One region of the Bacillus sp. JK106 genome, then DNA from elsewhere that is predicted to be linked to it. Evidence: riboswitches for the same ligand, from Rfam matches in the RefSeq annotation. Region 1 holds a riboswitch; the other holds the start of a gene.
What was found. A riboswitch is a leader RNA that binds a small molecule or an ion and turns the genes downstream of it on or off. The one in region 1 is predicted to bind S-adenosylmethionine.
Positions count from the first base shown of each region.

Region 2: another riboswitch for S-adenosylmethionine. It lies ahead of metK (methionine adenosyltransferase); the one in region 1 lies ahead of mtnW (2,3-diketo-5-methylthiopentyl-1-phosphate enolase).

Region 1 is NZ_JBSJQC010000002.1:440,553-444,747, forward strand. Features, by position in the region: gene ACWJJS_RS07860 (carbon-nitrogen family hydrolase) at 1-234, opposite strand, end outside; gene ACWJJS_RS07865 (pyridoxal phosphate-dependent aminotransferase) at 327-1,499, shown strand; SAM riboswitch class I at 1,560-1,659, shown strand; gene mtnW (2,3-diketo-5-methylthiopentyl-1-phosphate enolase) at 1,741-2,955, shown strand; gene mtnX (2-hydroxy-3-keto-5-methylthiopentenyl-1-phosphate phosphatase) at 2,952-3,656, shown strand; gene ACWJJS_RS07880 (methylthioribulose 1-phosphate dehydratase) at 3,614-4,195, shown strand, end outside.
Region 2 is NZ_JBSJQC010000003.1:922,196-926,390, forward strand. Features, by position in the region: gene asnB (asparagine synthase (glutamine-hydrolyzing)) at 1-1,056, opposite strand, end outside; gene metK (methionine adenosyltransferase) at 1,200-2,402, opposite strand; SAM riboswitch class I at 2,572-2,711, opposite strand; gene pckA (phosphoenolpyruvate carboxykinase (ATP)) at 2,909-4,195, shown strand, end outside.

The DNA of each region.
Region 1 (4,195 bases):
GTGTACGTTGTATGTTTTTGCCGTTTCTTTAAGCCACTGTTTCGAAACTTTGCCGTTTTCATCCGCCAGCTGGTCTAGCCGTGTGAGATCATAGCCGGTCGTCCACAACTCAGGAAGCACGATTACATCCGCATGGCGGCTTTCTTGCTCAATCAAAGATTCTGCTTTTTTAAAATTTTCTGAAGGATTTCCGTATGAAATATCAAATTGCAAACAGGAAACGGTCCATTTCATTTTTTAACACCTCAAGTTTCTCTTTACTTTTTTTATTTAACCATATATGATGATGGACTATCATTTCAAGACATTTTTAGAAGGTGAAAAATATGAACTTTGAAATCTCAGATGTACTCAAACAGCTGCCGGAACAATTTTTCGCATCATTGGTGCAAAAAGTGAATCAAAAGCTGAAAGAAGGCAGAGACGTCATCAATTTAGGGCAGGGAAACCCTGATCAGCCGACGCCTCAGCATATCGTTGAAGAAATGAAGCGTGCCGTCGAAAGGCCGGAAAATCATAAATACTCCTCATTCCGGGGCGCTTACAGCTTCAAAAAAGCAGCCGCTGCATTTTATGAAAGGGAGTACGGGGTCACGCTTGATCCGGAAACGGAAGTCGCCGTGCTGTTCGGAGGCAAGGCGGGACTTGTTGAGCTTCCGCAATGTCTTTTAAACCCGGGAGATACCATTCTGGTGCCTGATCCCGGATATCCTGATTACTGGTCGGGCGTCGCCCTTGCGAAAGCGAAAATGGAAATGATGCCGCTGACGGAAGAAAGAGGGTTTCTCCCTGATTACAGCGTAATTCCTGAAAAGGTGCGGAGCGAGGCGAAGATGCTGTATCTCAATTATCCGAATAATCCGACCGGCGCTGTGGCGACTGAGGCGTTTTTTGAGGAGACGGTCGGTTTTGCGGAACAAAACGGCATTTGTGTCGTTCATGATTTCGCGTACGGAGCCGTCGGTTTTGACGGGCATAAACCGCTGAGCTTTTTGCAGACGGAAGGCGCAAAAGAGACGGGAATCGAAATCTATACCTTGTCCAAAACGTATAATATGGCGGGCTGGCGGGTCGGATTTGCCGTCGGAAACGCTTCTGTTATCGAAGCGATCAACCTTTATCAGGATCATATGTTTGTCAGCCTGTTTCCCGCGGCGCAGCAGGCGGCGGCAGCCGCTCTTTTAGCGGATCAGGCATGCGTCGCAGCGCAAAATGACAGATATGAATCAAGACGCAATGCATGGATTAAAGCCTGCCGCGGTATCGGCTGGGATGTGACGGCTCCGGCGGGCTCCTTTTTTGCATGGCTCCCTGTGCCCGACGGTTATACGTCACAGTCGTTTTCAGATCTGCTGCTCGAGAAAGCGGATGTCGCCGTCGCTGCCGGAAACGGGTTCGGAAAATGGGGGGAAGGCTATATAAGAGTCGGTCTTCTGACAAGTGAAGAAAGACTTAAAGAAGCTGCGGAACGGATCGGGAAACTGAATCTTTTCACCTGAAAAAGCATTGACATATCAGGATAACAATGCGATAATTCAAAATACTTTATAAAATCATTATTCTTATCAAGAGCAGGCAGAGGGACGAGCCCGATGAAGCCCGGCAACCGACTGATAAAGCACGGTGCTAATTCTTGCAGCAGGAGCTGAGAGATAAGATTCGGACATAACACGAAGCCTCTTTCTGCTCATACGGAAGAGGTTTTTTTATGTTTTGTGAAAGAAAGAGAGGCGTTCACGCATGAGCGAAGTATTGGCAACATATCTTCTGACAAACACAACGGACAGTGAAAAGCGGGCGGAACAGATTGCGGCGGGGCTGACGGTAGGCTCCTGGACTGACCTGCCCCTGGTGAAGCAGGAACAGCTCAGAAAACATAAAGGCCGGGTCGTAAAAGTTGAGGAGAAAGAAGGAACCTCAGAAAACGAAACACAATCCGTCATCACTATCGCCTATCCTGAGGCGAACTTTTCAAGAGATATTCCGGCCGTCCTGACGACGGTATTCGGAAAGCTGTCACTGGACGGAAAAATAAAATTGACTGATCTTGAATTTTCCGAAGGGTTTAAACGCTCCCTTCCCGGGCCGAAATTCGGTATATACGGCATCCGCAAACTGCTGGGCGAATTTGAAAGACCGCTTCTGATGAGCATATTTAAAGGCGTGATCGGACGGGATCTCGCCGACATTAAAGAACAGCTCAGACAGCAGGCGCTCGGCGGCGTGGATCTGATTAAAGATGACGAAATTTTCTTTGAAAATGAACTGGCTCCGTTTGAAACCCGCATTATCGCAGGAAAACAAGTCCTGAAGGAAACCCGGGAGGAGACGGGGCATAAAACGCTGTATGCCGTAAACCTTACGGGAAGGACCGCTGAACTGCGGGATAAAGCGAGGCGCGCGGCAGAACTCGGGGCGGACGCGCTTTTATTGAATGTGTTCGCTTACGGTTTAGATGTGATGCAGAGCCTTGCCGAAGACAGGGAAATCCCGCTTCCGATCATGGCGCATCCGGCAGTCAGCGGCGCGTTCACATCATCTCCCGTTTACGGCTTGTCGCATGCGCTTTTGCTCGGCAAGCTGAACCGCTATTGCGGCGCTGATTTCAGCTTATTTCCGTCACCTTACGGATCCGTTGCTCTTCCGAAGGAGTCCGCGCTTGCAATCCATGATGAATGTGTAAAAGACGATGTCTTTCATCCGTCGTTTGCCGTCCCGTCAGCAGGCATTCACCCCGGTATGGTGCCATTGTTGATGCGCGATTTCGGCATCGATCACATCATCAATGCCGGCGGTGGCATTCACGGCCATCCGAAAGGAGCCGAGGGCGGCGGAAAAGCGTTCCGCGCCATCATTGATGCGGTGCTTGAAGCGCAGCCGATTGAAGAAAAAGCCGCGTCGTGCAAAGATCTTCAGCTCGCATTAGACAAATGGGGAAGGGTGGAAGCCGTATGACCCGCACACCGCTGATTATTTGTGATTTCGACGGCACGGTCACCATGAACGACAACATTGTCAGCATGATGAAAGAATTCGCGCCTCCTGAGTGGCTTGAATTAAAAGACGGTGTTCTGTCTAAAAGCATATCAATCCAAGAAGGGGTCGGCCGGATGTTCGGACTGCTGCCGAGCAGCTTAAAAGAAGAACTGACCGGCTTTATTCTGAAGGATGCGAAAATACGGGACGGCTTTTTGGATTTTGTCTCGTTTGTCCGGTCAAACGGCCTCCCGTTTTATATCGTAAGCGGAGGAATGGACTTTTTTGTGCATCCGCTTTTGGAAGGGATCGTAGAAAAGGAGCGGATTTTCTGCAATCATGCATCCTTTGACAATGAATATATTCATATAGACTGGCCGCACGCCTGTGACGGAGGCTGCACCAATCAATGCGGCTGCTGCAAACCGTCAGTCATCCGGAAGCTGTCCGATCAGCAGAAATTTCTCATTATGATCGGTGATTCGGTCACGGATGTCGAGGCTGCAAAGTTATCCGATATGTGTTTTGCGAGAGATTATCTTTTGACTGAATGCAAAGAACTCGGCCTCCGGCATCTGCCTTTTCAAGATTTTCATGAGGTGAGAACAGGCATTGAAAACATCGGGGAGGTGCAGGCATGGCTGCAAAAGAAGAACGCTGGCGCGAACTTGCCGAGGTAAAGCGCGAGCTGGCCGAAAGAGACTGGTTCCCGGCAACGAGCGGGAATCTTTCCATCAAAGTATCCGACGCGCCGCTGACTTTCCTCGTTACGGCGAGCGGAAAAGACAAACGAAAAGAAACAGACGAAGATTTTCTCTTAATCGATGAGAACGGGAAGCCCGCTGAGACCGGCCATTCTTTAAAACCTTCAGCGGAAACGCTTCTCCATACTTACTTATACCAAAAGACAGACGCAGGCTGCTGTCTGCATGTCCATACCGTCAATAATAATGTCATCTCAGAGCTTTACGGGGATGAAAAACAAATCACTTTTCAGGGGCAGGAGATGATTAAGGCGCTCGGATTATGGGAGGAAAACGCGTCCGTGACCGTTCCGATCATTGACAACCCGGCGCACATCCCGGCATTAGCCGAAAGCTTCGCGCACCATGCGGACGCCGGCTCAGGCGCGGTGTTAATCCGCAATCACGGCATTACGGCATGGGGGCGGACCGCATTTGAAGCGAAAAGGGTGCTGGAAGCCTATGAATTTTTATTC
Region 2 (4,195 bases), on a different contig from region 1:
CGCTTCTTTCGCGACAAAGTACAAAGGAATCGCCGCCGGATCTGCAAGCGGATCATCAAAGTGCCAGACGATTTTCGGAAGCTCATTCATATACTCCTCAGGAGAAATGACTTTGCTTATATTTTCAATCCCGAGCGCGGCAGCCGTTTCCTTCGCTACGTCAACTTCACTGAAGCCCTGCTGCTCAAAACCGACGGAAAATGTTTTAAGGCTCGGGTGAAATTCTTTCGCAACTGAGACGATAAAAGAAGAGTCAATACCGCCGGATAGAAACGAACCGACAGGAACGTCACTTCTCATGTGAACTTTGACAGAGTCAAAGATTGCGTCTCTGACTTCTTTCACCAATTTATCTTCATCAGACTGAACAGGCTTAAAGTTCGCTTTGAAATATGTTTTAAACGCGATGTCGCCTTCCGGGCGGATCGTAAACTGGCTGCCCGGCTCGACTTTTTTCACTTCAGCGTCAAGCGTGCTCGGTTCAGGAACGAATTGGAAAGACATATATTGCTGTAAAGAAGCTGTATCAAGATCAATACCGTTTTGAGCGGCCATTAAACTCTTTCTTTCAGATGCAAAATATACTTTGTCCCCGATGGTTGTGTAATACAGCGGTTTAATTCCGAACGGGTCTCTCGCGCCGTACATGACGCGGTCAGCCTTGTTCCAGATTAAAAACGCAAACATTCCGCGAAGCTTTGAAGCGGCTTCTTCTTTATAATGACGGTATGTCGCAAGGAGCACTTCGGTATCGGAATCTGTATTGAAAGTGTAGCCTTTCGCTTCAAGCTCTTCTCTCAATTCAATGTAGTTATAGATTTCGCCGTTAAAAATGATCCAATATTTTTCGTCTTCATATGATAAAGGCTGTCCGCCGTTTTCTACGTCAATAATACTGAGCCGTCTGAAGCCGAATCCGACGTGCTCATCATGATAATACCCATCGCTGTCAGGACCGCGGTGAACGATCATTTGGTTCATTTGTTTGATTAGCTCTTCTTGATCTGCGGTTTGAGTTAATGGATGCTTATTAAAAACACCGACAAATCCACACATAGTATAGCCTCCATAAGTGTAATTTTCTAATTGGACCCCCTTTTTATAGACGCTTTGTTACGCCATTGGTTTCACGCTATGTAAAAAATAAGCATGGCAGCATCTACAAAAAGGGAAAGCCGCTTAAGTAAGCGGCTATAAAATTATTCTCCTAGTGCTTCTTTGCGAAGCGCATCCGCCTTGTCAGTACGCTCCCAAGGAAGATCCACATCATGACGTCCGAAGTGGCCGTAAGCAGCTGTCTGCTTATAGATCGGGCGGCGCAGATCAAGCATTTTAATAATGCCGGCAGGTCTCAGGTCGAAGTTATTCCGTACGACTTCGATCAGTTTTTCTTCAGAAGCTTTTCCTGTATCAAATGTATTGATGGAAATAGAAACAGGCTGTGCCACGCCGATCGCGTATGCAAGCTGCACTTCACAAGAATCAGCAAGACCTGCTGCCACGATGTTTTTCGCTACGTATCTCGCAGCGTATGCCGCAGAACGGTCTACCTTCGTCGCATCCTTACCGGAGAATGCGCCGCCGCCGTGACGTGCATATCCGCCGTATGTGTCAACGATGATTTTACGGCCGGTAAGACCCGCATCACCTTGAGGTCCGCCGATTACGAAACGTCCCGTAGGGTTGATGAAGTATTTTGTTTCTTCATCGATCAGTTCCTCAGGCACAACAGGGTTAATGACATGCTCTTTCAGATTGCGCTGAATCTGCTCAAGCGTAATTTCCGGGTGGTGCTGAGTTGAAATGACGATCGCGTCGATGCGGACCGGCTTGTTGTTTTCATCATATTCAACGGTAACTTGCGTTTTGCCGTCAGGGCGAAGGTACGGAAGAATGTCTTCTTTGCGGACTTCGCTCAAACGGCGGGCTAATTTATGCGCCAAAGAGATCGGAAGCGGCATAAGCTCTTTCGTTTCGTTACACGCATAACCGAACATCAGGCCTTGGTCTCCCGCTCCGATTGCTTCGATTTCAGCATCGCTCATTGTGCCTTCACGCGCTTCAAGAGCCTGATCGACACCCATTGCGATATCCGCAGACTGTTCATCAATTGATGTTAAAACAGCGCAAGTCTCCGCATCAAATCCGTATTTGGCGCGTGTGTAGCCGATTTCTTTAATCGTTTCACGGACTGTTTTCGGAATGTCAACGTATGTTGATGTAGTAATCTCTCCGCTTACCAGCACAAGTCCTGTCGTTACAGATGTTTCGCAGGCCACGCGCGCGTTCGGGTCATTTTTTAAAATCTCATCTAAGATACTGTCAGAAATTTGGTCACAGATTTTGTCCGGATGACCCTCAGTAACAGATTCAGATGTAAATAGTCGACGGTTTTTACTCATTCACTTTTCCTCCTGAAAAAAGATCTTTTGCAAGACCTTCTCATATGATACGGAACTCGCTCCCTCTTAATACAATGTCATACTATATCAGAGAATGTTAATTGGCATATTTTATGAAATAAAAAAACCTTTTCCACTCGAGGAAAGGGTTTGGTCTGTGTGCCTTTCACTCTTATCGCTCAAGGAAAATATTAAACCTTGCATCAGGTTAGCACCTTGGTTTCCCACAGTGTTTTCACCTGCTTTTTTACAGAGAAACCGGTTGCTGGGCTTCATCGGGCCTGTCCCTCCGCCAGCTCGGGATAAGAGTATCCGCTCAATGAAATATCTTATCGTAAAAGGGCGGAAAGTGTCAATATGAATTAAAGCGATTGCGCGCCTTTATTTCGGGAAGCAATGGAAAAACACAAACAAAAAACCGCAAATAGTATAGACTATTTTCAGATATATGTTATACTAATTCCACATTCAGCGAAATACAAATAAACCGGCAAAGGAAGGTTTTTATGAAATTAGTTGATTTAACCGCAGATCTTCAAGCATTACTTGCAAGTCCGAATGTGCATCATAATTTATCGGCTCCAAAACTTACCGAAAAAGTAATCAGCCGAAATGAAGGAACGCTGACATCAACGGGCGCCGTACGCGCCACCACCGGCGCATATACAGGCCGGTCACCTAAAGATAAATTTATCGTCCGTGAACAAAGCACAGAAAATCAAATTGATTGGGGCGCGGTGAATCAGCCCATTTCTGAAGAGGCGTTTGAAAAGCTGTACGCCAAAGTCGTCAGCTACTTAAAACAGCGGGATGAACTGTTTGTGTTTGAAGGATTCGCGGGAGCGGATGAAAAATACAGACTGCCGATTACGGTCGTAAATGAATTTGCGTGGCACAATTTATTCGCGCGCCAGCTGTTTATCAGACCGGAAACGGATGAAAGAGACCCGCAAGCGCAGCCTTTCACCATTCTCTCAGCTCCGCATTTTAAAGCAGACCCGGAGACGGACGGCACGCATTCGGAAACATTTATCATTGTCTCTTTCGAAAAGCGCGTCATTTTAATCGGCGGCACCGAATACGCCGGAGAAATGAAAAAATCAATATTCTCCATTATGAACTTCCTGCTTCCGCAGCAGGATATACTGCCGATGCACTGTTCAGCCAACGTCGGTGAAAAAGGCGATGTCGCCCTGTTTTTCGGCCTTTCCGGCACAGGGAAAACGACGCTTTCAGCCGATGCGGACCGCAAACTGATCGGAGATGACGAGCACGGCTGGTCAGATTCCGGCGTTTTCAACATTGAAGGCGGATGTTACGCTAAATGTATCAATCTGAGCAAGGAAAAAGAACCGCAGATTTTTCGTGCGATCCGCTTCGGGTCTGTTCTTGAGAATGTCGTGCTTGATGAAAAAACGGGTGAAGCGGATTACGACAATTCCTTCTACACGGAAAACACAAGAGCCGCATATCCGATTGAGATGATCGGCAATATCGTGCAGCCTAGCATTGCCGGCCATCCGCAGGCGATCGTCTTTCTAACGGCGGACGCATTCGGCGTGCTTCCTCCGATCAGCAAACTGACGAAGGAACAGGCGATGTATCACTTCTTAAGCGGGTACACCAGTAAACTCGCGGGAACCGAACGCGGCGTGACATCTCCGCAAACGACTTTCTCGACGTGCTTCGGTTCACCGTTCCTTCCGCTTCCGGCACATGTATATGCCGAAATGCTCGGGCGTAAAATCGACGAACACGGCGTTCAAGTCTTCCTGGTCAACACAGGCTGGACC